Regions from separate parts of the Pectobacterium araliae genome, predicted to be linked through region 3. Evidence: predicted binding sites of a transcription regulator. Region 3 holds the regulator's gene; each other region holds the start of a gene.
The links. The regulator CRP, encoded in region 3, controls carbon source genes, mostly activating them, when cyclic AMP is high. The targets are predictions, from matches to a motif close to ATGTGANNNNNNTCACAT.
Positions count from the first base shown of each region.

Region 1: a site for CRP is predicted at 5,590-5,607, ahead of rbsD (D-ribose pyranase). Genes of this name have one in related genera too.
Region 2: a site for CRP is predicted at 1,921-1,938, ahead of AACH44_RS13200 (ABC-F family ATPase). Genes of this name have one in related genera too.
Region 4: a site for CRP is predicted at 2,445-2,462, ahead of AACH44_RS13550 (YfcZ/YiiS family protein). Genes of this name have one in related genera too.

Region 1 is NZ_AP028908.1:4,586,848-4,594,225, reverse strand. Features, by position in the region: gene ravA (ATPase RavA) at 1-327, opposite strand, end outside; gene kup (low affinity potassium transporter Kup) at 665-2,533, shown strand; gene qseC (quorum sensing histidine kinase QseC) at 2,713-4,062, opposite strand; gene qseB (quorum sensing response regulator transcription factor QseB) at 4,059-4,721, opposite strand; gene AACH44_RS20790 (YgiW/YdeI family stress tolerance OB fold protein) at 4,976-5,371, shown strand; gene rbsD (D-ribose pyranase) at 5,687-6,106, shown strand; gene rbsA (ribose ABC transporter ATP-binding protein RbsA) at 6,114-7,378, shown strand, end outside.
Region 2 is NZ_AP028908.1:2,904,154-2,911,531, reverse strand. Features, by position in the region: gene AACH44_RS13210 (GNAT family N-acetyltransferase) at 386-931, opposite strand; gene AACH44_RS13205 (PhzF family phenazine biosynthesis protein) at 946-1,842, opposite strand; gene AACH44_RS13200 (ABC-F family ATPase) at 1,960-3,552, shown strand; gene hutW (heme anaerobic degradation radical SAM methyltransferase ChuW/HutW) at 3,950-5,263, shown strand; gene hutX (heme utilization cystosolic carrier protein HutX) at 5,278-5,778, shown strand; gene AACH44_RS13185 (NAD(P)H-binding protein) at 5,775-6,404, shown strand; gene AACH44_RS13180 (YlaC family protein) at 6,586-7,062, shown strand; gene AACH44_RS13175 (hypothetical protein) at 7,221-7,378, shown strand, end outside.
Region 3 is NZ_AP028908.1:357,215-364,592, reverse strand. Features, by position in the region: gene AACH44_RS01610 (ABC transporter ATP-binding protein) at 1-1,215, shown strand, start outside; gene AACH44_RS01605 (LysE family translocator) at 1,282-1,884, opposite strand; gene AACH44_RS01600 (hydrolase) at 1,991-3,028, shown strand; gene AACH44_RS01595 (YheU family protein) at 3,025-3,261, shown strand; gene AACH44_RS01590 (phosphoribulokinase) at 3,345-4,214, shown strand; gene AACH44_RS01585 (OsmC family protein) at 4,328-4,735, opposite strand; gene crp (cAMP-activated global transcriptional regulator CRP) at 5,110-5,742, shown strand; gene argD (bifunctional acetylornithine/succinyldiaminopimelate transaminase) at 5,865-7,091, opposite strand; gene AACH44_RS01570 (aminodeoxychorismate synthase component II) at 7,212-7,378, opposite strand, start outside.
Region 4 is NZ_AP028908.1:2,982,135-2,989,512, reverse strand. Features, by position in the region: gene mqo (malate dehydrogenase (quinone)) at 1-650, shown strand, start outside; gene fadL (long-chain fatty acid transporter FadL) at 805-2,106, opposite strand; gene AACH44_RS13550 (YfcZ/YiiS family protein) at 2,489-2,785, shown strand; gene AACH44_RS13545 (methionine ABC transporter ATP-binding protein) at 3,051-4,076, shown strand; gene AACH44_RS13540 (methionine ABC transporter permease) at 4,066-4,728, shown strand; gene AACH44_RS13535 (MetQ/NlpA family ABC transporter substrate-binding protein) at 4,783-5,637, shown strand; gene AACH44_RS13530 (M20 family metallopeptidase) at 5,735-6,934, shown strand; gene fadI (acetyl-CoA C-acyltransferase FadI) at 7,145-7,378, shown strand, end outside.

The DNA.
Region 1 (7,378 bases), 430 kb from region 3:
TTCAGCTTCTGGCAGATAACCGGCGGTCAGGCGCTGGTAGCGGCCTTCGTCTTTTAACGCCTGAATGGACAGCGGGCCGAACACTTCTTCCGGGGTAGAAAAGCGGGTCATCAGGTATTCAAATGCGTTCGCATGACGAAAAGCGAATTTAAGACGCCGAGCTATCATGCTTTTGGCTATCCCGGGTGGCCCTAGCAGAAATACGCTTTCTCCGCTTAGCGCAGCCAGTAGACAGAGGCGAATGGCGTGCTGCCTTTCGTAAAGCCCATGTTCTAGCGCATGGCTGAGGCGAGAAATTCTTTCAGCCAATGCCGCAGTTTGACGCATAATTAATCCGTTAGTCCCATGATGTGATGTACTGAAATCGTTTATTTTTGAATCCGACTGCTTGGCTGAAAGTGGTGTCTAAGAAAAAACTTACTTTCAGAAAGACAATAGTAATAATAAACGGCAGATCACAGATTTTTATTAGAATACTTTTACGGATTATTACACCCTAACGGGGTGAGTAAGCAATAAATCACCCTTTACAGGATGTTTCTTGAGCAGGCGAACCGCACAATAAAAATGGGTTTTTACCCTGATTTGTGCATACTGTGCGCTTTTGGACGAGTTGCTGTGAATGACGCGCTTCACGGACTGATTAATAACAGAAGATAGGTTTATGAGCTCAGAACATAAACGTTCGCTTCCGGCTGTCACGCTGGCGGCCATCGGGGTGGTTTATGGAGATATAGGAACCAGCCCTCTTTATACGTTAAGGGAATGTTTATCAGGGCAGTTTGGTTTTGGGGTCGAGCCTGATTCGGTCTTTGGCTTTCTTTCACTGATCTTTTGGTTATTGGTTCTTGTTGTTTCGCTGAAATACCTGACCTATGTGATGCGTGCCGATAACGCAGGCGAAGGTGGCATTCTGACATTAATGTCGCTAGCTGGGCGTAATACCTCCGATCGCATGACATCCGTCCTGGTTATCATGGGATTGATTGGCGGCAGCTTCTTTTATGGGGAAGTCGTCATCACGCCAGCCATCTCGGTGATGTCGGCAATGGAAGGGTTGGAAATCGCCGCACCGTCGATGGACAGCTATATCGTTCCGCTATCGATTGTCGTCCTGACATTACTGTTTATTATTCAAAAACACGGTACGGGTAGCGTCGGCAAGCTGTTTGCGCCTGTGATGCTGATTTGGTTTTTGACGCTCGGCATACTGGGGGCTCGCAGTATTATCGCTAACCCCGAAGTCTTGCAGGCGTTGAATCCGATGTACGCTGTGCGTTTCTTTATCGAATATAAAGCGGTGTCGTTCTTCGCGTTGGGTGCCGTGGTGTTGGCCATTACCGGGGTCGAGGCGCTGTATGCCGATATGGGCCACTTTGGTAAATTTCCGATTCGTCTGGCGTGGTTTACGGTGGTGCTGCCGTCGCTGGTATTAAATTACTTTGGGCAGGGCGCGTTGCTGTTGAAGAACTCGGAAGCGATCAAGAATCCGTTCTTCCTGCTGGCGCCAGATTGGGCGCTGATCCCATTGATGATATTGGCCACGCTGGCGACAATCATTGCCTCGCAGGCGGTGATTTCCGGTGTGTTCTCCTTGACCCGTCAGGCGGTGCGGCTGGGCTATTTGCCGCCGATGCGTATCGTACACACATCAGATATGGAATCCGGCCAGATTTATATTCCCGCCATTAACTGGATGCTGTATATCGCTGTCGTCATTGTGATTGTCAGCTTTGAGCATTCGAGCAATCTGGCTGCGGCTTACGGGATTGCAGTAACGGGCACGATGGTGATTACCAGCATTCTGTTCTATACGGTCGCGGTGAAGAACTGGCTCTGGAATCGCTATCTGGCATGGGTGTTGCTGGCGGGTCTGCTGCTGATTGACGTGCCAATGTTTTTGGCAAACGTGGTCAAGATCCTCTCTGGTGGCTGGCTACCGCTAGCGCTGGGTATGGTGATGTTTATCATCATGACGACGTGGAAAAGTGAGCGCTTCAGGTTACTGCGCCGGTTGCATGAGCATGGTAACTCGCTGGATGCCATGATTGCGTCACTGGAGAAAACGCCGCCGACGCGTGTGCCAGGGACTGCCGTGTATTTCTCGCGTGCGACTCGCGTGATCCCGTTCGCGTTACTGCATAACCTTAAGCACAATAAAATCCTGCACGAGCGCGTGGTGCTGTTGACCATGAGAACGGAGGATGCGCCCTATGTATTGAACGCGCGCCGCGTGACGGTTGAACCGCTTTCGCCGACGTTTTGGCGCGTGATCGCTAACTATGGCTGGCGTGAAACACCGGATGTGGAAGAGGTGTTTCAGCGCTGTTGGCAGGACGGGTTAACCTGCCAAATGATGGAAACGTCTTTCTTTATGTCCAATGAGTCGCTGATTATCGGTGAACGCCCGTGGTATCTGCGTTTGCGCGGTAAGCTATTCATGATGCTCAGCAGAAATGCGCTGCGAGCGGCGGATCAGTTTGAAATACCGCCGAATAGGCTGATTGAGCTAGGGATACAGGTCGAGATTTAAGTGATCCTACGATTAGGGCGCTATGTTGGGATAAGATCGAGATATACGGTCGACCACGGGGCGAGGCGTCCCTGCGGGAACCTCATCCCCGTGTTTCCCTAATAACAAGCAGCGAGTTGCTGCCTGTTGGGGAAGCCATATTGCTCAGTGCGTTAACGTATAGATAGAGAGAATAATAGTTACCAATTCACCGACACAATCAGCCCGCCTTCGGGCTGGTTGGTGAACGTGACCCGCATCTTGTGCAGCGTGGCGATGTTGTTCACGATGGAAATCCCCAGACCGCTGCCGGATTTTTCCTGTCCTGGTGGACGATAAAAACGCTCGCCGATTCTTGCCCGCGCCTCCTCGCTGATACCCGGTCCATTATCGACAACGTTGAAGCCGCGCTCTGTCAGCGTCAGATTGACCGTTCCCCCCGCATTGCTGTAGCGAATGGCGTTATCCAACAGATTGCGCACCAGCAGCGTCAGTAGCAGCGGATGACCCTGTCGGATAACTACGGTGTCCGGTAAATCCAGCGTCAGTTCGATACCCGCAGTTTGCGCCGTGTAGTAGTGTGCGATCACTGCCTGTTGCAGTAAGTCATTAAGTTGAACGGGCAGCATACCTTCGGGGGACGATTCGGCATCCAGCCGCGACAGCGTCAGAAGTTGATCCACCAGCCGGGTGGCGCGATCGATTCCTTTATCCAGATTAATCAATGCATGGCGACGCATGGCTTCATCGTCATGCGCCAACTGCGCGACTTCGGTTTGAACTTTCAGCGCCGCCAGTGGACTACGCAATTCATGAGCGGCATCGGAGGTAAAACGGCGTTCACGAATCAACATATCGCTGATGCGGGAAAATAGGAGATTCAGTGCGTTGACCAGTGGGCGGACTTCCTGTGGGATAGGCTGTGTCGCAAGCGGTGTGCTTTCGTCGGGGGAGCGTAACTGAAGCTCAGCGGCAATCTGTTTTAGCGGTGAGAGTTCACGCGTTACCAGCCAGAACAGCAGCGCCAGCATGATCGGCAGCGCAAATAGCCAGGGCATCAGGTTGGTTTTTACAATATCCAGCGTCATATCCTGACGGTATTCCCATTCCTGTCCGACAGCGATCACGTAACGATCATCTGCCGTCGTTAACCAGACGATGCGCCATGCGTCACTGTCATCACGCAATTTGCCGTCGGTAAAGCCGTTTCGCTGGTAATCAAAAATGAAATCTTTGCCGTTCTCACCATCATTCAACACCATCTTCCCGTCGCGAGTAAAAATGGCAAAGGCTAGGGCATCGTCGTCCTGCTTGCCTCGATCCTTATGTACCAGACTTTTGGTTTTGGGCAGAGAAGTCGACTGAATTCGCAATTCATCGGGGTTCATCGTGGCAAGACGTTTGGCAAACAGCATTTGCTGGGTATCAAATAACTCATTGATGTTATGACGCGTTTGAGACCATGAAAGCAGACTGGCTACGCCCCAGCACACCACTGTTAGCAGCGTAAAGCCCGCAACCAGACGTAAACGCAGGCTGAGTCGGTTCATGGCGCATCCCCCAAAATATAGCCAATGCCATGCACGGTACGGATAAACCCGCCACCCAGCTTTTTGCGCAGGTGGTGGATATGCACTTCTACCGCATTGCTGGAGACATCATCGTCCCACCCATAGAGTTTTTCTTCCAACTGCGCGCGTGTGAGCACGCGATTCGGGTTCAGTAGAAACAGTTCCAGCAGTGCCAGTTCGCGCGATTTTAATATCAGCGGTTCATTGTTAAGCGTGACGCTCCGTGAGCTTGGTTCAAGGGAAACGGCACCGTGTGTTAATGAAGGTTGCAGTTGACCGTGGCGGCGGCGAATCAGTGCCTGAAGACGAGCGGCAACTTCTGTCAGCGCAAAGGGTTTACATAAATAATCATCGGCACCCTGTTGCAATCCTTCCACCCGCTGCTCCAGCGCATCGCGGGCGGTCAAAACCAGCACCGGTTCGTCGTTCCCTGCTTGACGCCACTGGCGCAGAATATCCATCCCGTCCATGCCCGGCAGGCTGAGATCGAGCACAACCGCATCATAGGGGGCAGCTTTTAATGCAGCGGCACCCGCTTTACCTTCCAGAAACCAATCGATATTAAAGCCCAGTTTGGTCAACCCAGCTTTTAGGCCATCACCGATTAGGCGATCGTCTTCGATTAACAATATTCTCATGGCTGCCTCGCATTTGCGCCTTTTCCGGTTTTATACGAAATCGTTGGGCAACGTGTACAGGACAAATCGCTGAAATCGGGCGATTTCGGCAATATAAAAAAATAAAAATCCAAACGCTGATTCCTTAAGATTCTGTTAAGAACGGTTTGCTTTAATCCTTCCCGAAGACCGATTACTCCCGCAGGCTGACTGCGAAATACTTTACTGAGAAATAATTTATTGCGAAACAACAGGCAAAATAAGGAAGGAATATTATGAAAAAAGCAGCTGCGTTATTCGCCATTACCGCTCTGGTTTCTGCACCCGTATTTGCTGCACAAAGCGGCGGTGGTTTCGTCAACCCAGATACGCCCGCAGTTGGCACACATAAAGGGGGATTTAGCGATCCACAGAATTCCCTCACGACAGTCGCTAAGGCTAAAGATCTGCGTGACGATAGTTGGGTTACGCTGAGTGGCAATATTGAAAAACGGGTTGGTGATGAGAACTATTTGTTCCGAGATTCGACAGGCACGATAGAAGTTGAAATCGATCACAAGCGTTGGAATGGTCAGATGATTTCGCCCACGGATAAAGTGGAAATTCAGGGTGAGTTGGATAAAGACTTCAATTCCGTCGAGCTGGATGTGAAGCAGATTCGTAAACTCTAATCCGTTATTGTCAATCCCTCGTGGCGGGCTATTGCCCGCCATTTCTCTATTTATCAACCATCTATATCCGCCATGTTTCACGTTGCCTACATTGGTTCACCCGAGTAGTCGATGTGATTAAGCTCTCCGAGACGCCTTTCTTTGCCATCTTCCTGAAACCTGAGTTATCTAGGGTAAATAACCTCGTGATCTTGTCTTTATTTTTTGTTAGCGAAACGTTTCGATGGCGATCACATTTTTTTTATTTCTTCGTTGCCTTTCTCTCTTCTTTTTCTAGAATATTATCAGCGAAACGTTTCGCTGGTGGGATGAGAGATGAAAAAAGCAGCATTATTGAATTCAGATATTTCTTCCGTGATTGCCCGGCTGGGGCATACCGATAGCCTGGTTATTGGCGATGCGGGTTTACCGATTCCAGAAACAACGACCCGTATCGATCTGGCGTTGACGCACAATGTGCCAACGTTTTTGCAGGTGGTTAATGTTGTCACCAGTGAAATGCAGGTAGAGGCCGCTATTCTGGCGGAAGAGATGATTGAAAAGAACCCCGCAGTCCATGACGCATTACTCGATCAATTGAAGCAACTAGAACAACACCAGGGAAACTCAATTGCATTGCACTATGTCAGCCATGAAGAATTTAAAACCCAAAGCGGCAAAAGCCGGGCCATCATTCGCAGCGGAGAGTGCTCCCCGTATGCCAATGTCATCCTGTGTGCTGGCGTAACGTTCTGAGGCATCCATGCAACCTTTACTGCAACTGCAAGGCATCACGAAATCTTTTCCCGGCGTTAAAGCGCTTTCCGGTGCGGCACTCAATGTCTACCCGGGAAAAGTGATGGCGCTGGTGGGCGAGAACGGTGCGGGCAAGTCCACCATGATGAAAGTCCTGACTGGGATCTACCGTAAAGATGCTGGCAGCATCCATTTTCTGGGGCAAGAGGTGGATTTCAGCGGGCCGAAAGCATCTCAGGAAGCAGGTATCGGTATTATCCATCAGGAACTTAACCTGATTCCCCAGCTCACGATTGCCGAGAATATCTTTCTCGGTCGTGAATTTACCAATCGTTTCGGTCGTATCGATTGGAACAAGATGTATGCGGAAGCCGATAAGCTGCTGAAACGCCTTAATCTGCGCTACGACAGCCGTCGTATGGTCGGGGATTTATCGATTGGCGATCAGCAAATGGTAGAAATTTCCAAAGTGCTGAGCTTTGAATCGAAAGTCATCATCATGGATGAACCTACCGATGCCCTGACGGATACCGAAACCGCGGCGCTATTCAGCGTGATCAAAGAGCTGCAATCTCAGGGATGCGGCATCGTTTATATTTCCCACCGTTTGAAAGAAATCTTTGAAATCTGCGATGACATTACTGTTTTCCGCGATGGTCAGCTTATCGGCGAGCGTCCGGTCAGTGAATTACAGGAAGATACGCTGATTGAAATGATGGTGGGGCGCAAGCTGGAAGATCAGTACCCACGCTCGAATAAAGCACCGGGAGAGGTGCGGCTTAAGGTGCAGAACCTGTCGGGACCGGGCGTAGAGCGCGTTAGCTTTACGGTGCGGAAAGGTGAAATTCTGGGCGTCGCAGGGCTGATGGGCGCGGGCCGAACTGAACTGATGAAGATTCTCTACGGGGCGCTACCGCGCACTGGCGGCAATGTGACGCTGGATGGCCGCGACGTGGTGACCCGTAAACCGCAGGATGGCTTAGCGAATGGCATCGTTTATATCTCTGAAGATCGTAAGCGAGATGGTCTGGTGCTGGGCATGTCGGTGAAAGAAAACATGTCGTTAACTGCATTGCGCTATTTCAGCCATGCGGGCGGTCGTCTCAAACACGCCGAAGAGCAGTTGGCCGTCGCCGACTTTATTCGCCTATTCAACGTTAAAACGCCTTCGATGATGCAGCCTATCGGTTTGCTGTCCGGTGGTAATCAGCAAAAAGTGGCGATTGCCCGTGGTCTGATGACGCGCCCGAATGTCCTGATCCTTGATGAGCC
Region 2 (7,378 bases), 2.1 Mb from region 3:
AAGATTAACGGGAATAGCGGCGTAAGAAAAACAAAAGCCGCCTGATAGAAGGCGGCTTTAGAGATTGTTTACATCACAATCAGAACGGGCTGATGATTGACCCAATACGTTCACAATAGCTGACATAAACATCTCCCATTCTTTTAAAGAATTTGGTGATTTTACTAAACATAGCCATTTTCAGACTCCTCTAACGGGTTAATTAAATGTGATGTTCATCACGTTTTTAATGGTAGCGGAGATGAAATTGGATTTCAACATTTTTGTGATGTTGGTCACAAAAATATAACGAATTGGCAAATGGAATGCACCGCAGAGCGAAAAGAACCTGATGCGCGCCCGATAGAGCAGCGAATCAGGTGAGGGAAGACAATACGAGGTCATGTCAGGTGGAATAGTGATAAATCTTGTGATCGAACCACTGTTCGCCGATCTTCTCGGCGTTTTTTTCCGTGTGATGAAAACGGAAACCAAGCCGTTGGGCGACGGCGTTGCTGCGCGTGTTGGCGGTTGACGCTTTGATGATACAGCGCTCAATGAGGCTTGCATCGGCATAGGCTGCTATCAGTGTACTAACGGCTTGAGAAACGATGCCCTTACCTTCAAATGCTTCTGCGATCCAATACCCGATGACACCTTCTTTATCCTGAATCGTATTGAAGGAAACGATGCCAGCTAGCATGTCGTCCCAGCGGATGACATATACGGCGGCTGTTTTGGCGAAGAATTCCTTTCTGTTGCCGCGAATGGTTTCACGTGTGTCATCAACGGTCTTGACGGAATCTGGCCAAGGCAATGTTCGCCGCAGCCGCGATTTTTCCTGTTGGATCAGGGTGAAGAGCACATCGGCATCGCGCTCTTCCTGTATTGTTAGGCGTAGATGGGGCAGATGCTTTAATTCGTACAGCGCATCTATAGATAACGTTTCCATAAACTCTCTCCCTGTTAATACTGCAATGTCCCGTCAACGATTGTGACGCTATGCCCACCGATCCACGGCTCATCGTTCAGGTACGTCACGGTAATGCGGCCATCGCAGTGCAGCATGGTGCCCTGTCGAGCAAGGTAGCTGAGTGGCGCGGTGACGTTATTGGTGGAGTGCTGCTGACGAAGCAGTGCAGCCAGGCAGGCGTTAGCGCTGCCTGTGACCGGATCTTCTTTGAGATGGCCGCGTTCAATATAGAACGCGCGAACTTCATAATCGGCGGGCATCGCGTTATCGTACGGGCCATAGATGGCGATGCCGTTGGTCTGGCTGAGGTTCTGTACGACGGCGAGCGCTTCTGCATTCGGTATGATGCTAAGACAGGTGTCGGCACTGTCTACCCGAATCACGAGCCAGCGAATGCCCATATGTACGGCGGTGGGAGGATAGTGCTTATCGATGCTGGCAGTACCAAGGTCGGTTATGCCCAGCGTTTTTTCCAGCAGCGGTGTGTGTTCATCATCAAACGGAACGATAGTGGCCTGTGGTGCGTGAAACGCCAGACTCCCATCATCACCGATGTTGATCGGTACTAAGCCAACGCCGCATTGCTGCACCAATTGACCTAGAGATTTAGGGCACAATCCTCCTTCCAGCATGGCATGTGCGGTGCCTAGCGTGGGGTGTCCGGCAAAAGGCATCTCCGATTCTGGCGTAAAAATACGGACGTGGTAATCCGCCAAGGGATCGGTAGCGGGCAGGACAAACGTGGTTTCTGACAGGTTTGTCCAACGCGCGATATCCTGCATTTGCGCATCGGTTAATCCCTTTGCCTCCATAACCACGGCAAGCGGATTGCCCTTGAAAGGCTGCTGGGTGAAAACGTCGACCTGTTTGAAACGACGTACTATAGACATCGCATTTCTCTCCTGTATGCGCCATCGCTTAAATATTACTCAAAACTAACCGCGATCCTGGCGCGCGCTTGTGGCATAATGCGCGCCAAATCACATTCCGACTCGAGTATAAGTGCTGTGTTAAGTACCAACAATATCACCATGCAGTTCGGCAGCAAGCCGTTGTTTGAAAACATTTCCGTTAAATTTGGCGGCGGCAACCGTTACGGTTTGATTGGCGCGAATGGCTGCGGCAAATCCACCTTTATGAAGATTCTCGGCGGCGATCTGGTGTCGAGCGGCGGTAACGTCTTCCTCGATCCTAATGAACGTCTGGGTAAACTGCGTCAGGATCAGTTCGCGTTCGAAAAATACAGCGTGCTGGATACCGTTATCATGGGTCACGGCGAGCTGTGGGCGGTAAAAGAAGAGCGTGACCGTATCTATTCATTGGCTGAAATGAGCGAAGCCGACGGCTATAAAGTCGCCGATCTTGAAGTGCAATACGGTGAGATGGATGGTTACAGCGCAGAATCACGCGCGGGCGAGTTGTTGCTGGGCGTGGGGATTCCCGTTGAGCAGCACTATGGCTTGATGAGTGAAATTGCGCCCGGTTGGAAACTGCGTGTCCTGTTGGCGCAGGCGCTGTTTGCCGATCCCGATATCCTGCTACTCGACGAGCCAACCAACAACCTGGATATCGATACTATTCGTTGGTTGGAGCAGGTGCTGAATGAACGTAACAGCACCATGATCATCATCTCGCATGACCGTCACTTCCTGAACATGGTCTGTACGCACATGGCAGATCTGGACTACGGCGAGCTGCGTATTTATCCCGGTAACTATGATGAATACATGACGGCAGCGACGCAGGCTCGTGAGCGTTTACTGTCCGATAACGCCAAGAAAAAAGCGCAGATTTCCGAACTGCAATCGTTCGTCAGCCGCTTTAGCGCCAACGCCTCTAAATCCAAGCAGGCGACATCGCGTGCGCGCCAGATCGACAAAATCCAGTTGGATGAAGTGAAAGCGTCCAGCCGTCAAAACCCGTTTATCCGTTTTGATCAGGATAAGAAGCTGTTCCGTAATGCGCTGGAAGTGGAAGCGTTGAGCAAAGGTTTTGATAACGGCCCGCTGTTTAGCAAGCTGGGTCTGATGGTTGAAGTGGGTGAAAAAGTCGCTATTTTGGGTGCCAATGGTATCGGTAAATCGACATTGCTGAAAACGCTGGTCGGTGATTTCGAGCCGGATAGCGGCACCGTGAAATGGTCTGAAAACTCAAAAATTGGCTACTACGCGCAGGATCACGAATACGAATTCGATGAGACGCTGACCGTTTTTGACTGGATGAGTCAGTGGAAACAGGAAAAAGACGACGAGCAAGCCGTGCGCAGCGTACTCGGTCGTTTGCTGTTCAGCCAGGACGATATCAAGAAGAAAGTGAAGGTGTTATCCGGTGGTGAAAAAGGTCGCATGCTGTTCGGTAAGCTAATGATGCAGCGTCCGAATATTCTGGTGATGGATGAACCGACCAACCACCTTGATATGGAATCCATTGAATCGCTGAATATGGCGCTGGAAATGTATGAAGGGACGCTGCTGTTTGTCTCTCATGACCGTGAATTTGTCAGCTCGTTGGCGACTCGTATTCTGGAAATTACGCCAAATAAAGTGATCGACTTCACCGGCAACTATGAAGATTACCTGCGCAGTCAGGGTATTCAGTAAGTCATATACCGACCTTCAGATCTACACAATGGCTGAAGGTCGGCTATTTTGAGTTTTTCTTTCTCTTCTCTACTTATCTTTTTTACTCATGCCATAGCGCTGAAATATTCACCGATCCTGCCTGCTTATCACCCAAATTAACGAACTTTAATAAACGCGGTATTTTTTTCGTACTTGTTAAAAAAGAAAAGACGGATGTACCCTAACTATCTGAAATAACACAGCAGTGTGATTTTTTTTGCAGGGCTTTCAGTTTGCATAAAAGCAAACAGTTTGTTAATCCATGTCGCTATTTTGTCGCACTTAAATTCAGCACATTCATTTACGCTGTCGCCACGTTGCCAAATAAAAATAATTATCATTTAATTTATTTTATTGATTATTTGGGGGGCCGTTAATGAACATCGATTTGACGCCGTATTATGCCGAGCCCGGTGAGCAGCCTTTTGGTGCCCGACGTATGGCAATGCCTTGGCGCAACCATGTGCCACTCTCACCAGAACAGATTCCGGCCGGTTGGCAGGCGCTGAAGCAGCAAACATTGCCTGCTCGTAAGCGTCTGCTCTATCTGCATATTCCTTTCTGTGCTACGCACTGCACGTTCTGCGGCTTTTACCAGAACAAACTGCGTGATGACAGCACGGCGACCTATACGCGCTATCTGTTGCAGGAATTGGCGATGGAAGCGGACAGCCCGCTGCATCAGTCTGCGCCGATTCATGCGGTTTACTTTGGTGGCGGTACGCCAACGGCGCTGGCAGCGAATGAACTGTCGCAGATTATTCGGGCGATCCGAACCTCTCTGCCGCTGGCACCAGACTGTGAAATCACGGTAGAAGGGCGAGCGATGGATTTTGATGATGAGCGGATCGATGCCTGCCTGGATGCGGGGGCGAACCGCTTCTCCATCGGGATTCAGACGTTTGATACCCGAATTCGTCAGCGGATGGCACGCACCTCAGATAAACAGCAGTCAATTCGCTTCCTTGAGCGACTGTGTGAACGCGACAGGGCGGCAGTCGTCTGCGACCTGATGTTTGGCCTGCCGGGACAAACGCCGGAAATCTGGCGTGAAGATTTGGCGATCGTCAGCGATTTGCCGCTAGATGGTGTCGATCTGTATGCGCTTAATCTGTTACCGACAACACCGCTGGCGAAAGCGGCCGAAAACCAGCGTGTTGCACTGCCTGATGTCGTCGCCCGACGTGATTTCTACCGGACGGGGGCGGCGTTTCTCGCCGATGCAGGCTGGCACCAGCTTAGTAACAGCCACTGGGCGCGCACCACGCGTGAACGTAATTTGTACAACCTGTTGATTAAGCAAGGTGCGGACTGTCTGGCGATGGGAAGCGGTGCTGGCGGCAATTTAAACGGGCAAGCCTACATGATGGAGCGCAGTCTGGAGCGTTATTATCAGCAGATCGAACAGGGGCAAAAACCGATCATGATGATGACGCCAGCCAGTTCTACTGGGCCGTGGCAGCATCAGCTTCAGGCGGGCATTGAGGTCGGTCGTATCAAACTGCCGCAGCTTACCCAGCATGCCCGTGAACTTCAGCCCTTGCTGAGCCAGTGGCATCAGGCCGGGTTGACCTGTGACGATTCCACCTGCCTGCGCCTGACTAACGATGGCCGCTTCTGGGCGAATAATCTGATGCAGGCATTACAACAAATTATTCCTCAACTTAATGCCGAAGAGCATGCGCACTAACCGGAGACGCAACGATGACCATGACGCTGAATGAATTACTGGCAACCAACCCTGATGGCACATTGGAAGAGATTGCCGGAAAATATAATACCTCGTTGTTTGCCGTCGTTGAGGCGCTGCCTGTGGCTCAGCGTACGCTGGCGACGGGCGATCGGTTCGATCGGGTGTGGGACACGATTGCGACCTGGGGTGAAGTGACGCTAATTAGTCACACGGCGGATGCGATTCTGGAGTTTAAGAGCGAGCTACCCACCGGTACGCATCGTCACGGTTATTTTAATTTACGTGGCAAAAATGGCCTGAGCGGACATATCCGTGCGACGAGCTGTCAGCACATTGCGTTTATTGAACGTAAGTTCATGGGGATGGACACAGCCTCTGTGGTGTTCTTTAATGCCAGTGGTGCGGCGATGTTTAAAATCTTCCTTGGACGAGACAGCCACCGCCAGTTGCTGAGCGCTCAGGTTGAGGCGTTCCATGCGCTGGCGAGTGAATTACAACCGGAGCAGGTATGACATGGTTACTTTTTGGCGCAGGCAATGGGGTCGGCGCCTGCTTATTACAGCGAGCTATTGAGTGCGAGCAGGCGGTAGTACTGGTATTACGCAACCCTGAGCAGGCCAAACACTGGCGTGAACAGGGGATGACGGTAGTAGAAGGCGATGCCTGTGACCCGGAAACGGTCGCGGAAGCCTGTCGTGTAGCTGGGTCGTCCGCCATTGTGGTATCGACGATGGGTGGCGGCACGGTAAATTATCAGGGTCACCGGACGGTGATCGACGGTGCAGAACTGGCGGGTATCAAGCGTATGCTACTGGTGACCTCGCTGGGCTGTGGCGATAGTTGGGCGCAGTTGTCGGCACGTGCCAGAGCCGCGTTTGGTTTCGCAGTGCGTGAGAAATCGCTGGCAGAAAGTTGGTTACAAAGCAGTACGTTGGATCACTGTATTGTTCGTCCTGGTGGTCTGTTGGATGTGGTCGCAACGCACAATGCGCAACTGACACAAGGTGCGGCCACACTGGGATTGGTGTCACGCTGGGATGTGGCGCTGGCGGTTGATAAACTGCTGCAACAACCTGTGTTCGGTAATCAGATTTACAATCTGATCGATCCCGATCTCACGATGCCTGCCATTCCGTAATCCTCGCAATGTCGTCATCTATGTTGCCGGGATAGCTCATTCCGGCATCAGATGAACTGTTATAGTCAATCTGTCGAAAACTGTATCTGTTATCTCTTGTATGGCTATGTTCTAATCAACGCCAGCCGTGTTGTGTTTTTGTTAATGCATGACAGTTTTTATACGTATGATGGTGATGACGATGGATGAAGTAAAACGCCTTCTGACTGAAGAGATCGAACGTATTAATCGGGAAGAAAAACGCGATAATAAAATACGTTTTAGCCGCAAATTCATGCAGTCACATCCCTATTTGTTTGCCGCGATGCTGGTGAGTTATGTGCCAGTCGCGATGATCCTGTTTTACGCCCCTTATTTTGGTTTGCCCTACCTGATCGGTTTTACCGTCTTCCTGCTGGTGATGTCGCTGGCACTCTCGATAGATATTAATCCGACCTATCGCTTTGAGGACATCGATACCCTGGATCTCCGCGTTTGCTATAACGGCGAGTGGTTTACGATCCGCCATGTATCGCAGGATACATTGGATAAGTTGCTACGTAACGAACAGGTGCCGTCCGCTGTGAAAGCCGGGATAGAAAAAATTCAACGCACGAAAGGTGACGTTGATTTCTACGACGTCTTCTCACTGGCCTACCGCCAGCAGCCTTCCATTTAGCAGGCTCTTTCTGCTTTTCATTGCATCGCTGGAACTTTGGGCAAGATGATATTTTGAATCTGCGAAGTGGCACGAAATCTCCCCCCGCGTCTTACCATGGCAGAGCGATTTGTGATTAAATTCAATGTATAGGATTATCTCTCTCAAGGCTGATTACATTGAGTTTTCGTTTTGCTTTTTGGAACTGTGCGATATCGCCTCCTGGTATAAAAGATTGGCAAAATCGGGGTAACGTCGCCGATGCTATTGAGATCATCAGACATCTCTTTATTCATGAACACATTGATCTATTAGCGATTTGTGAAGTGAATCAAAC
Region 3 (7,378 bases):
TTTGAACGCCAGCGCGCCACTCGCCTCGCACAGCAGCAATCGCTCTATGAGCACCAGCAGGAGCGTGTCGCGCACCTGCAACACTACATTGACCGCTTCCGCGCGCAGGCGACCAAAGCCAAGCAGGCGCAAAGCCGAATAAAAATGCTGGAACGCATGGAGATGATTGCACCAGCGCATGTTGATAACCCGTTCCGCTTCAGTTTTCGCGCTCCGGAATCGTTGCCCAATCCATTAATGAAGATGGAAAAGGTCAGCGCAGGTTACAACGACAAACTGATTCTCGAATCGATCAAACTTAATTTAGTGCCAGGTTCCCGCATTGGGCTCCTCGGCCATAACGGCGCGGGGAAATCCACGCTGATCAAGCTGCTTGCTGGCACACTTGCCCCACTGAAAGGGGAAATCGGGCTGGCAAAAGGCGTGAAACTCGGCTATTTCGCCCAACACCAGTTAGAGTTTCTACGTGCGGACGAATCGCCATTGCAGCATCTGGTGCGTCTGGCAGAACGGGAAACGGAACAGCAGCTTCGCGACTATCTCGGCGGCTTCGGTTTTCAGGGCGACAAAGTCACGGAGATCACCGAGCGTTTCTCCGGCGGCGAAAAAGCCCGTCTGGTGCTGGCGCTGATCGTCTGGCAGCGCCCGAACCTCCTGCTGCTCGACGAACCAACCAACCACCTCGATCTGGATATGCGTCAGGCATTGACCGAAGCATTAATCGATTTTGAAGGCGCGCTGGTTGTCGTCTCGCACGATCGACACCTGATCCGCTCTACCACCGACGACCTCTATCTGGTACACGACCAGAAAGTAGAACCCTTTGACGGTGATTTGGAAGACTACCAACAGTGGCTGGTCGGCCTACAACGTCAGGAAAATGCGGCCGACGAAACGCCAAAAGAGAATACCGCCAACAGTGCGCAGGGCAGAAAAGATCAGAAACGCCGCGAAGCCGAATTGAGAACGCAAACACAGCCGCTGCGCAAACAGATAACCAATCTTGAGCAGCAGATGGAAAAGTTGGGGGAAACGCTGGCGGCGCTGGAAGCACGACTGGCGGACAGCGCCATCTATGACATCAGCCGCAAGGCCGAACTGACTGACTGCTTGCAACAACAAACCAAAGTCAAAATCGAGCTGGAAGAAACGGAAATGTCCTGGTTGGACGCACAGGAACAGCTAGAGCAGATGATGCAGAGCGATTCGCTTTAAGATTTGTGTCCTGAAAGGAGTAACGAGCGGAAAACCGCTCGTTACTTCATCTGAGCCAGATCAGCATTAATGCCAAATCAACAGCACGCAGGCGGCGGTCAGCAGCCCCATTGACACATTGAAGATAATCCACGCTTTCTTACTGCGCAGCAGTCGCCCAATCATCGTGCCGAACCCGAGCCAGATGACGCCGGAAACCAGATTCACCAGCACAATCCCGACGCTTATGGCGATTACAGACTGGTTATAACCTTCACCCGCCAGGCTAAAGCTGGCAACCGCGCCCAACGCCATGAGCCACGCCTTCGGGTTCAGGAATTGCAGCAACCACCCCTGATAAAGTCGGATCGGCTGAGGGGGAGCAACAGTCGTTTCCAACTGTTCGTAAGCCGCCGTGGCGATTTTCCACGCCAACCACAGCAGATAGGCACTACCGAGGACTTTCAAAATAAAGTGCAGCGAAGGATAAATCAGAATCAACCCACCGACACCGAATGCGACCAGCAGCAAAATGCTCTGCATCCCCAGCATGATGCCAACCATCAGCCACAGCGAACGCATAAAGCCAAAATTCGCGCCCGAGGTTGTCAACAGCATATTATTCGGCCCCGGCGTAATGGCCGCCACCCACAAAAACCCCAACATCGAAAGAAATAAACTTAGTTCCATTATTTGTGGGCGCTCCTGACCCAAATGTCGTACCAACTGGCAGCATTGAAGCTAACAGTGTGATATTGATCGTACAAGAGCCGACAACAAGATTTTCATATCCTTTATGTATGACCATTTCCGTCCGCTGAGCGGCGCACATAACCCGCATCTGCAAACGCTATTACCGCGCCTGATTCGCCGTCACGCGCAATTCTCGCCAGTCTGGCAAGCGCTCGAATTACCTGATGGTGATTTCGTCGATCTGGCATGGAGCGAAGCCCCTGAACTGGCGCGGCACAAACCGCGCGTGGTGCTGTTCCACGGGCTGGAAGGTAGTTTCCATAGCCCTTACGCCCATGGCCTGCTACATGCCTGTAAACAGCGCGGTTGGCTGGCCGTCATCATGCATTTTCGCGGGTGCAGCGGCAAACCTAACCGAATGAAACGTATTTATCATTCCGGCGAAACCAGCGATGCTTGCTATTTTCTACACTGGATGCAAGAGACGCTGGGCAATGCGCCTACCGCCGCTATCGGCGTTTCTCTCGGCGGCAATATGTTGGCTTACTTACTCGGCCAACAGGGCGAAGCCTGTTCCCTGTCCGCTGCGGTCATTGTTTCCGCCCCTTTGATGCTCGAACCCTGTAGCCGCCGGATGGAACAAGGCTTCTCCCGCGTCTACCAGCACTACCTGTTGCACCTGTTGAAACAAAACGCCAGTCGCAAGCTGGCAGCCTACCCAGACACATTGCCGATTCAGTTGCCGCAATTGAAGCGAATCCGCCAGTTGCGAGAATTTGATGACGTCATTACTTCGCGTATCCACGGCTTTCGTGATGCCGCTGACTACTATCGACGCTGTAGCGCCCTGCCGCTGTTGCCTCAAATACGCAAACCGCTGCTGATCATCCACGCGAAGGACGATCCTTTCATGACGCCAGAGGTCATTCCCGATATAGCGCAGTTACCGTCTACTATTGAGTATCAGCTAACGGAACACGGTGGGCATGTCGGCTTCGTCGGAGGAACGTTGCTGAAACCGGAAATGTGGCTGGAACAGCGCATTCCCCATTGGCTTAGCCCTTTTTTGGACCGCGCCGCCGATTCTTCTTCAGGCACCACTTTTACTCAGAAACCCGTTAACTCAGGAACCCTAGCGTGATTATTCCCTGGCAACAGCTCGATCCAGAAACGCTGGATAACATCATCGAATCTTTCGTGCTGCGCGAAGGCACCGATTACGGCGAACAGGAGCGGTCGCTGGCGCAGAAAGTAGAAGATATACGCCGTCAGCTTCAATCCGGCGAGGTGGTTTTGGTGTGGTCTGAGTTGCATGAAACTCTCAATATTATGCCGCGCAACCATCTCAATGCGGGAGGGCATGCCCCTTATTGAGCATGGCGAAAGGCGTGAAAGAACGCGCCAAACATGCTAACAATGATAACTAATGACGTCTTTTTTGAGGAGTCACGCGCCTTATGTCACATCAGCATCCGATTATTGCGGTTACCGGTTCCAGCGGAGCGGGAACCACGACAACCAGTCTGGCCTTTCGTAAGATTTTCCAGCAGTTTGATCTACGAGCAGCCCAGTTAGAAGGCGACAGCTTTCACCGCTATACCCGCCCGGAAATGGACATGGCGATCCGCAAAGCGCGTGATTTGGGGCGCCATATCAGCTATTTCGGCCCGGAAGCGAATGATTTCAGCCTGCTGGAACAAGCGTTTATCGAATATGGCTTACATGGTCGCGGCCAGACGCGTAAATATCTTCACACCTATGATGAAGCGATTCCCTACAATCAGGTTCCTGGGACATTCACACCGTGGGAACCCATGCCGGAACCCACTGATATTCTGTTCTACGAAGGGCTACATGGTGGTGTGTTCACCGAACAAAACAATGTGGCGCAGCATGTCGACTTGCTCGTCGGCGTTGTGCCGATCGTCAACCTGGAGTGGATTCAAAAGCTGATTCGTGACGTCAATGAGCGCGGTCACTCGCGTGAAGCGGTGATGGATTCCGTCGTCCGCTCGATGGAAGACTACATCACCTATATCACGCCACAGTTCTCTCGCACACACATCAACTTCCAGCGCGTGCCTACCGTGGATACCTCTAACCCGTTTGCCGCTAAGTCTATCCCTTCACTGGACGAAAGCTTCGTCGTCATTCATTTTCAAGGGTTGGATAATATTGATTATCCCTATCTGCTCGCCATGCTACAGGGTTCGTTTATCTCCCACATCAACACGTTAGTCGTTCCTGGCGGGAAGATGGGGCTGGCAATGGAACTCATCATGGCGCCGCTGGTGCAGCGGCTGATAGAAGGGAAAGCCATCGAATAAGCACCGAGATACGCGGGCCGACCACAGGGGTGAGGCCTCCCCATGGGAACCTCCCCCTGTGTTTCCCCTTATAACAGGCTTAAGTGACCAGAATTAGTGCCCAGAGAAAAGGATTAGGCCAGCACTCTAATTTCGTGACTGTGCGTCACCTCAACGGCTTTGCCCAGCATCAATGCCACAGAGCAGTATTTTTCCGCTGACAGGGCAACGGCTCGTTCGACGGCTTTATCGGTCAACCCTTTTCCCGTCACGATAAAATGCAGATTGATATGGGTAAATAAGCGCGGCGCTTCAGAGCGTCGTTCTGAGGTTAATTTCACCTCACAATCCGCCACGTCGTTGCGACCTTTTTGCAGAATCGACACCACATCAATCGCACTGCATCCCCCTACGGACATCAACACCATTTCCATCGGGCTCGGCGCTTTATCGCCGGAATTGCCGTCCATCAATACCTGATGCCCTGATGCGGATTCGCCCAAAAACGTTAAGCCTTCAACCCATTTTACCCGAGCCTGCATAATGCCTCTCCACTAAAAATTTTTTGAAAATTTATACCGTTACTGTACAAAAACCAGCGTTAATCAGAGCTTTGTCATGCTGAAGCGAGACAACACAAGACACATCCTTAAAGCTGTGTTAAAACGAAAATAGAATAGACCTTTTCTGGACAAAGCCAGAAACGAAGAAGATGATGACGTAGCCAGACATACCCAACCACGTTTACGGTGCAGCAAGGCAGTAACCGCAAAATCAAGGGTACAGTGGTTCCAGTATATTCCCTGACGTCATTCTGCCTAGACTGAATTTTATTTTTTTAGCAGTTAAACACGCCGTACAGGGAACTCTGACCCCTGTAATTTGCGCAGTGAATTACAACAGAGGATGATAGCGAATGGTTCTCGGCAAACCGCAGACAGACCCAACTCTCGAATGGTTCCTTTCCCATTGTCATATCCACAAGTATCCATCGAAGAGCACGCTGATTCACCAAGGTGAAAAAGCAGAAACGCTTTACTACATCGTGAAAGGCTCTGTTGCAGTGCTAATCAAAGATGAAGAAGGCAAGGAGATGATTCTTTCCTACCTTAATCAGGGCGATTTTATTGGTGAGCTCGGCCTGTTTGAAGAAGGTCAGGAACGCAGTGCCTGGGTTCGGGCAAAAACCGCCTGTGAAGTGGCTGAAATTTCCTATAAAAAATTCCGCCAGCTTATTCAGGTTAACCCGGATATCCTCATGCGTCTGTCTGCGCAAATGGCAAGCAGACTTCAGGTTACCTCTGAGAAAGTCGGCAACCTCGCCTTCCTTGATGTGACCGGACGTATCGCCCAAACATTACTCAACCTGGCAAAACAACCTGATGCCATGACGCATCCAGATGGCATGCAAATTAAAATTACCCGTCAGGAAATTGGGCAAATCGTTGGCTGCTCGCGTGAAACCGTGGGTCGCATTCTGAAAATGTTAGAAGACCAGAACCTGATCTCTGCGCACGGTAAAACGATTGTCGTTTACGGCACTCGCTAAACCCCTGTCGCTGTACCCTACCAACAAAAAAGCGTGAAGCCTCGGCCTCACGCTTTTTTTATGGCGTGCCATCCGTGGCCGCCACCCTACGTTTTTTATCGCTACTCTTTTAAGCGCGTAACTCAGTTTGCTGCGTTAACGACCTGCGCGACAGCGTTGGCGAACTTCTCCATCCCCTGCGCAATATCGTCTTCATCAATGATCAAAGACGGTACAAAGCGGATGACGTTCGGCCCCGCCATCAGCACCATCAGCCCTTGAGCCGTTGCCGCCGCCAGGAACTCGCCCGCGCGGCCATGCCACTGCGGTTTCAGCTCTGCCCCCAACAGCAGCCCCATCCCGCGAACCTGATCAAATACGCCGTACTGCTGATTGATTTTCTCCAGTTCACTGACAAAACGATCGTGACGATCCGCTACGCCCGATAGCACTTCTGGCGTGTTGATGATATCCAGCGCGGCTTCCGCCACAGCACAAGCCAGCGGGTTGCCGCCATAGGTGGTTCCATGCACCCCAACCGTCATCGCTGAAGCGATCTCTTCCGTCGTCAGCATCGCGCTAATCGGGAAACCACCGCCCAACGCTTTAGCCGTCGTCAGGATGTCCGGCGTAATACCATAGTGCATATAGCTAAATAATTTACCAGTACGTCCCATCCCACTCTGCACTTCATCAAACACCAGCAGCGCTTTATGTTGATCGCACAAGTCACGAACACCCTGCAAAAATTCAGGCGTAGCGGGGGTAATTCCGCCTTCCCCCTGAATGGGTTCGAGTACAACCGCGCAGGTGTGATCGTCCATCACTGCTTTAACGGCAGCGAGATCGTTGAACGGAACGTGCACGATATCGGCAGGCTTAGGCCCGAAGCCATCGGCATACTTAGGCTGTCCGCCAACTGAAACGGTGAACAGCGTCCGGCCATGGAACGCATTGTAGAAGGCGATGATCTTGGTTTTATACGGACTATGGCGTTTAACCGCATAGTAACGCGCCAGCTTAAAGGCGGCTTCGTTAGCCTCTGCACCAGAGTTAACAAAGAACACGCGATCGGCAAAAGTGGCATCGATCAGTTTGCTGGCGAGGCGTAGCGCAGGTTCATTGGTGAAAATATTGCTGGTATGCCACAGTTTTTCGCCCTGCTGCTGTAACGCATTAACCAGCGCAGGATGGCAGTGACCGAGCGCCGTGACCGCGATACCACCGGAGAAATCGATATATTCTCGGCCGTCCTGATCCCAGACACGGCTCCCCTTACCTTTCACGGGTACAAACTTCGCGGGTGCATAAACCGGCAAAATAACCTTATCGTGGGTATCCCGTGTCACTGCTTTCTGCTCTACTGCCATTTGCTGCCTCACTCTGCTGTCCATTACGTCAGAAATGAAAATATAGTCAATAAATATGCATAGAAAATCAATAACAGGCAATATTAAATCAGCCGATGAAGAGAATAACTTTCTACACGATTAAATTTTAAGGAAATTATCCAAAAGCTGATGTCCTTGCTGGCTGAGAATACTCTCAGGATGAAACTGAACCCCTTCCAGCGGCAACGAGCGATGACGGACGCCCATAATTTCGTCACGTTTCCCTTCATATTCGCTCCAGGCCGTGATCTCAAAGCAATCGGGTA
Region 4 (7,378 bases), 2.0 Mb from region 3:
AAGTGTACGGTAAAGCCTCCGTAGGTGCACCACCGATGTCCGTTCCTCATTTGGATACGCGTATTTTTGACGGCAAGCCAGTGCTGTTGTTTGGGCCATTTGCCACTTTTTCCAGTAAATTTCTGAAAAATGGTTCGCTGTGGGATCTGATCGGTTCCGTGACCTTCTCCAACGTCATGCCGATGACGCACGTCGGTCTGGATAACTTCGATCTGGTGAAATATCTGGTCAGTCAGGTCATGATGGATGATGACGATCGCTTCGCTTCATTGCAGGAATACTTCCCGAACGCGAAGAAAGAGGATTGGAGACTGGTGATTGCAGGCCAACGCGTTCAGGTTATCAAGAAAGATGATGATAAAGGCGGCGTGTTGAAGCTGGGTACGGAGATCGTCAGTTCGCAGGATGGCTCGATTGCCGCTCTGCTGGGGGCTTCTCCGGGCGCGTCAACCGCAGCACCGATTATGCTGAGCCTGCTGCAAAAAGTGTTTAAAGATAAAGTGGCGACGCCGGAATGGCAGAGTAAGCTGAAAGAGATTGTTCCGTCGTATGGTCAGAAGCTGGATGGCAATATTGAAATGACCAATAAAATCCGCAGCTACACCAGCAGCACGCTGGGTCTGGATTATATTGAGGTTAAGCCTGAGTAATAATCGGTATTAATCTGAGCACACCAAAAAAGGCCGCGAAAGCGGCCTTTTTTGTACCGTTATCGCGTAAATTCAGGCAATAAAAAAAGCAGGTAAGTCGCCTTACCTGCTTTATCACGTTCTATGCGGTAGAAATGGGAACGTCTGTTCTTATTTAGAATGCGTAGTTAAAGTTCACACCGTACAGCCAGGCTTTGCCTTTGGAACTAAAGGTGTAACTTGGAGAACCTGCTCTATCAGAGATTGGCTCGCTGATATCCACTTGTTTACCGTGCATGTAAGACACGCCCACATCAACAGACGCATCTTTATTAAATGCGTAGGTGGTGCCTGCGCTCAACCAGAAACGATCCTGATCCGGGATGGATATAGAACGTTTGTCAGCAGGTACGGGGCTGTCATCAAACGCGATACCGCTACGGAACGTCCAGTTATCGTCGTGATAGTAGGTTGTGCCGAGTGCGATACGGTAAGCATCACGGAAATTTTCTTCTTTCTGGAACAACGTCTGACCGTTATTACCCGTCGCTTTCAACTCCTGGAAGTGGCTCCAACTGGTATAGGTCAGGCTATAATGCACTGCCCATTTCGGTGCCACGCGGTGGTAAGCAGAGGCTTCCCACATCTCTGGTAGATTCAGCGTCAGCTTGCCAGGGATTGTCGAGCCATTAAGGGCTCCGGGTCCTGCTGACAGTTGGTTGCTGTAATCGCCATTAAAATCAATATCGACTTTGGAACGATAGGTCAGGCCAACGCGGTTATTGTCGTCGATTTCATACAGGATGCCAGCGTTCCAGCCGTAACCCCATTCTTTGCCTTCCAAACGCGCGACTTCTGAAGAGGGGCCTGCAACGGCTCCCTGCAACCCACCAACAGAGCTAGGTACGTTTGCCAGTTCACCCGCGCGACGAACAATCTTGGCATCTGCATAGACAGCGTTAACACCCAGTCCGAAGCTGAAATGTTGGTTCAGGCGATAGGCTGCGCTCAGATTCAGGTTTGATGTCAGCAGGTCGGTTTGTCCACCAATAGAACCTGCGGCATAGTTATCATTGAATTCCGTCGCCAAACCATAATTGGTGGTAGCGGATGCACCGATTGCCCATTGCTCATTTAGCGGCATGATGAAGTGCAGGTTCGGTACCCAAGCGTGCGGCGCAATATTTTTTGCACTGGTATTCTGTCCTGTCAGGGAGTTTTTTCCCTGAACATCGATATCCGGGTTGATATAGGTGACACCACCGGAGAAGGACGGGCGGTCAAACATGGTCATGGTTGCCGGGTTACGGCTACCGGAGGCCGCATTGTCGGCTACAGCACCTTCACCAGAAAACGCGCGTCCCAGACCCGATGATGAGTATTCATTTAGCTGGAAACCAGCCGCGGACACATTTGCTGAAAACAGGGCCACCGCAACAGCAATTGTGGAATGTTTGAACAGGTTTTTCTGGCTCATGACCAAAACCTCTTTATATACTTGTTATTTAACGTTGTTACACGAGGTAACAAGGGACGCGCATTGTAGGGGGGCGCACTCAGCCTGACAAATCAGACCAGTTGCCAAAGTATAAGGTGGGAATACAGTAATGTTGCATTTGTGTATTATAAATATTTCTAAAATGATGCGAAATTTAGACATGCTTAACGTTTTGGTTAATTTGTGTGAATAAATATTACTCGACCTTTACTGTCCCATAACACCTTAATGTGACTGATATCACTAAAATTACGGGCTGGCATGAAATGCTGGTACTGCTTTGGAATGAGGGAGTAAAATATAAGGAAGATAGAAATATTTGAACTGGATCATATCTCCCGCGTTTTAAGAGGAAAGCATCATGACGAACGTAATCAACAAATGCAGCGCTGAAGAAACCGCAGCCTGCTGCTGTGTCGATGTTGGCACAATTATGGATAACACCGATTGCACGGCATCTTACAGCAAAGTTTTCGGCGATCGTTCTGACGCGGAAGCGACATTAGCGGCTCTGACGGAAAAAGCGCGAGCGGTAGAGTCTGAATCTTGTGAAATCAACAGCACGCTGGAAGACGTAGACGGCGGCGTTAAGCTGGATATTGATTTTACGTTCAGCTGCCAGGCTGAAACGATGATTTTCCAGCTCGGCCTGCGTTAAGGATTCTTTCTGGCGGGCATGACGTAATCGTATTGCCTGCCAGACTCTTTTTTCTTCTCCCCACGGCTTATATTTTCCCCTCTTTCATGCTGCATTTACGTTGTTTAAAACAATAACGTATTGCACCGGAATTTGTTCTTCCTTTCTTTTTCTGCCACGTCTTTAGCTAACAATCGCAATTGGATAGTATTTTTTATTTCTGGTAGATAACTCTGTGATTCTATTTAATTTCAGTATTATTTTTTACATCAAGTAGAGTCCTGTCTTGATCAGTTTTGAGCACGTGAGTAAGTCGTTTACGACACAAGGTAAAACGCTTTATGCGGTGAAAGATGTCACGCTGGATATCGATAAAGGGGAGATATTCGGCATCATCGGGTTCAGCGGGGCGGGGAAAAGCACGTTGTTGCGTCTGGTTAATTTACTGGAGCAGCCAACGGAAGGAAAAGTGACGGTTAACCAGCAGGATATTACTGCGCTTTCTGCTGAGGCGCTGCGCCAACTCCGGCGGCGTATTGGCATGGTCTTTCAAACATTCAATTTATTTCAGTCGCGAACGGTGGCGGGAAATGTCGCCTGGCCGCTGCGTTTGGCACGAATGGATCGCCAACAGATACAGCGACGTGTTGACGAAGTGCTGCGCTTTGTCGGCCTGGAGGATAAGAAGGATCACTATCCCGAACAGCTTTCTGGAGGGCAAAAGCAGCGCGTTGGCATTGCCAGAGCGCTGGTCAGTTCACCGGATATCCTGATTTGTGACGAGGCGACCTCGGCACTGGATCCTGAAACGACAGAGGATATTCTTCAACTGCTGGAGAGTATCAATCGGCAATATAACATCACGATCTTGTTGATTACGCATGAGATGAACGTGATCCGCCGCATTTGCCATCGGGTTGCGGTCATGGAACAAGGTCGCGTCATCGAACAGGGCCGCGTGGTTGATATCTTCACTCGCCCTGAGCATAAAACCACGCGCAACTTCGTACGCTCTATTTTTAACGATCGGCTTCCTTCCCGACTATTACAGACGCTGCAAGCACGCCATTCCGGCGCGTTATACCAGCTCATTTTTCATGATGGTTCAACCAGCGTACCGCTGCTGTCACAGACGGCTCGTCTGCACCCGCTTATCGATTACAACATTATCTACGGCAACATCAGTGAGTTACAGGGCGCACTGTTCGGCAGCCTGATTGTGGAATTTATTGGCCCGCCGGACAGCATTGCTGCCGCACTGGAAACGCTGGCGCAAACGGTAGAAATCAGGGAGGTAAGCCATGAAGGTTGATTGGACGACATTCTGGCAAACGCTGCTGGTTGCCACAGGCGAAACGTTGGCGATGGTACTGGTGACGCTGTTGTTCGCCAGCGTGCTGGGCATTAGCCTGGGTTTGCTGCTGTTTCTAAGCCGTGCCGGTGGCCTGTTTGAAAGCCGCGTGCTGTTTGTGCTGTTGAATCTGGTCATTAACATCGTGCGTCCCGTTCCTTTCATTATCTTTCTGGTGGCGGTCAGTCCGATGACGCGCATGGTGGTGGGCACCACTATCGGTATTGCCGCCGCCATTTTTCCGATGATCCTGGTTGCCGCCTGCGCGATTGCGAGGGTGGTAGAAAATAACCTGATGTCGGTCGATCCCGGCATGATTGAAGCGGCACGCGCCTTGGGTGCCACGCCTTTGCAAATCATTACTGGTGTGCTGATTCGCGAAGCGCTGGGTCCGCTAATTATGGGACTGACATTTATCACCGTGGCGCTGGTCGACTTCTCTGCTGTTGCTGGCATGGTTGGCGGTGGCGGGTTGGGGAATCTGGCAATGACCTACGGCTACAACCGGTTTAACACCTCCGTCATGGTGGTCACGGTAGTCATTCTGATTGTGTTGGTTCAACTGGCACAGCATGCGGGCAATTACTTCTCTCGTCGCATCATGCGGCGCTAGCGCGGTGCGTTAGGTGGGCAGTATTCAAAATGGTATTCATTTAAGGAGCGATCAATGAAATGGCAAAAGATGGTATTGGGGGCGCTTTTAACGCTCTCCTTGCAGGCGGGTGCAGCACAAAAACCAGTGGACGTGACAATCGGCGTGGCCGGAAGCGAAGACGCGTACTGGAAGGTGCTGGCGAAAAAAGCGAAAGCGGAAAATATCAACATCAAACTCATCAGTTTTTCGGACTATGCGTTGCCGAATAAAGCGTTGGCCAGCGGTGATGTCGATCTTAATGCGTTTCAACATCTGGCTTTTCTAAGCCAGTTCAACGTGAACAATCAACTGACGATTGTGCCGATCGGTGCGACACAAATTGTGCCTATGGCGCTGTATTCGGAGAAATACCGTGCTCTGGCGGATATCCCGCAGGGTGCGCAGATTGCCTTGCCAAACGATCCCTCCAATCAGGGGCGAGCGCTCAACGTGTTGCAATCCTCTGGTTTGCTGAAGTTAAAAGACGGTGCGGGATTGCACGCGACGCCTGACGATATTATCGAGAACCCGCGCAAACTGAAAATTCTGCCGGTAGTCGCACAGCAGACGCCGCGTGTGCTGGCAGATGTGGCCGCCTCGGTGGTCAATCAGGGCGTGGCGGTCGATGCTGGTTTACCCGCCGATAAGATCTTGTTTCAGGACGACCCTACGGCACCCTCAGCGCTGCCTTACGTGAACGTGTTTGCCGCCCGCGAAAAAGACAAAGACAATCCGGTCTACCAGCGGATTGTGGCGTTGTATCACCAACCTGAAGTGATCGCCGCAGTGAAAGAGGATACGAAAGGCGTCGCGGTTGTGGTGGATCTGCCAGCCCAGGATTTGCAGGACAAGCTCAAACAGCTGGAAGACGATTTGAGGAAGCAGTAGAGCCTATTCTTAAATCCCTTTGTTTAGACCACGTTGTGTTTAAACCACATTGTTTAAACCGTGTCGCTATCGTAACGATGACGCCAGGAGGCGCAAAATGAGTGAATTAACCCCCCATCATCGGGGCATCATCCGGTCCCATTTTGAGCAGGTTACGCCGCGATATCTACAGGTCAGCCACCAGATTCATGCCCGGCCGGAGCTGGGCAATCAGGAGTATTTTGCCGCTGAAACCCTGACCGATCTGCTGCGTGACGCTGGCTTTACCGTGACGCGGGATATCGCTGGGCATGAAACGGGCTTCGTGGCGCACAAAGGGCAAGCAAACAGCGGGCCACGGATTGGCTATCTGGCCGAGTATGATGCGTTGCCGGGGCTAGGGCACGCCTGCGGCCATAACCTGATTGGCACCAGCAGCGTGGCGGCGGCCATTGCGTTGTCGCACGTTGTGGATCAGACCGGTGGCGAGGTTTGGGTATTTGGTACACCAGCAGAGGAGGGCGGCGCTAACGGCAGCGCCAAAGGCAGTTTTGCTGATGCGGGCGTGTTTGATGGCATTGATGCCGCGTTGATGATTCACGGCTCGGGTAAAACACAACTGACTTCCGCCAGCCTGGCGGTCGATCCGCTGGATTTCCATTTTACCGGCCGAGCGGCGCATGCCTCGGCGTCACCGGAAGAGGGGATTAACGCGCTGGATGCGGTTATTCAACTTTTTACCGGCATCAACGCGTTGCGGCAGCAGTTGCCGGGCGATACACGCATTCATGGCATTATCACCCATGGGGGAGAAGCGCCAAATATTATCCCTGAGTATGCTGCTGCGCGGTTTTATATTCGCGCCTCAACCTGGCAGCGAGCACAGGCCGTCAGTGAAAGAGTTCGAGCGGTGGCGGAAGGGGCCGCACTGGCGACGGGCAGTACGCTGAAAGTGGAGCGGTTCCAAAATCCCGTTAAGGATTTGGTTATCAACCGACCATTGGACACTATCGTCGGAGAGGAACTGGTGGCGCTGGGTGAAGGGCTTTCTGACCAGCCGCGCCGTGGTCTCGGCTCGACGGATGCCGGTAATGCCAGCCACGTCATCCCCGTCAGTCACTGCTATATCAAGATTGGTCCTGACGATCTTGTTGGTCATACACCTGAATTTCGTGAAGCCGCCGCTTCTCCACAGGGGGATCGTGCGTTGCTGGTGGCGGCGCAGGCGCTGGCGTTCTCGGGCTACCGTTTATTGACCGAACCTTCTTTGCTGGAAAGTGTGAAAGCCGATTTTCTCCGAACTCATTCCCCTGCCTGATGAGATAGCTGCCGAAATTGCTGCTGAAACCACCGTTTCAGCGGCGATCTCGTGCATCTTTCTGACTGACAACCGCATGCTCTTCACACTTTTATGTTGCGCGGCTTTGCGTAATGTAACTATCTGGTTAACAATAAAATCAGGTCTGACCTGTTGTACGCGTACTTTATTTTTGGTTAACGGGAGTATTTTCGGTTAACAGGAGCGTTTATGAGCGAGGTATTACCTCTGATAACCCGCCGTGGCGATCGCATTGCGTTCGTGAGCGGATTACGCACCCCATTCGCCCGGCAGGCAACGGCCTATCATGGTGTTCCTGCCATCGAATTAGGGAAGCTCGTCACCAGTGAATTACTGGTTCGCACTGGGATCGATCCTGAGCTGATCGAGTTATTGGTGTTCGGACAGGTGGTCCAAATGCCGGAAGCGCCGAATATCGCCCGA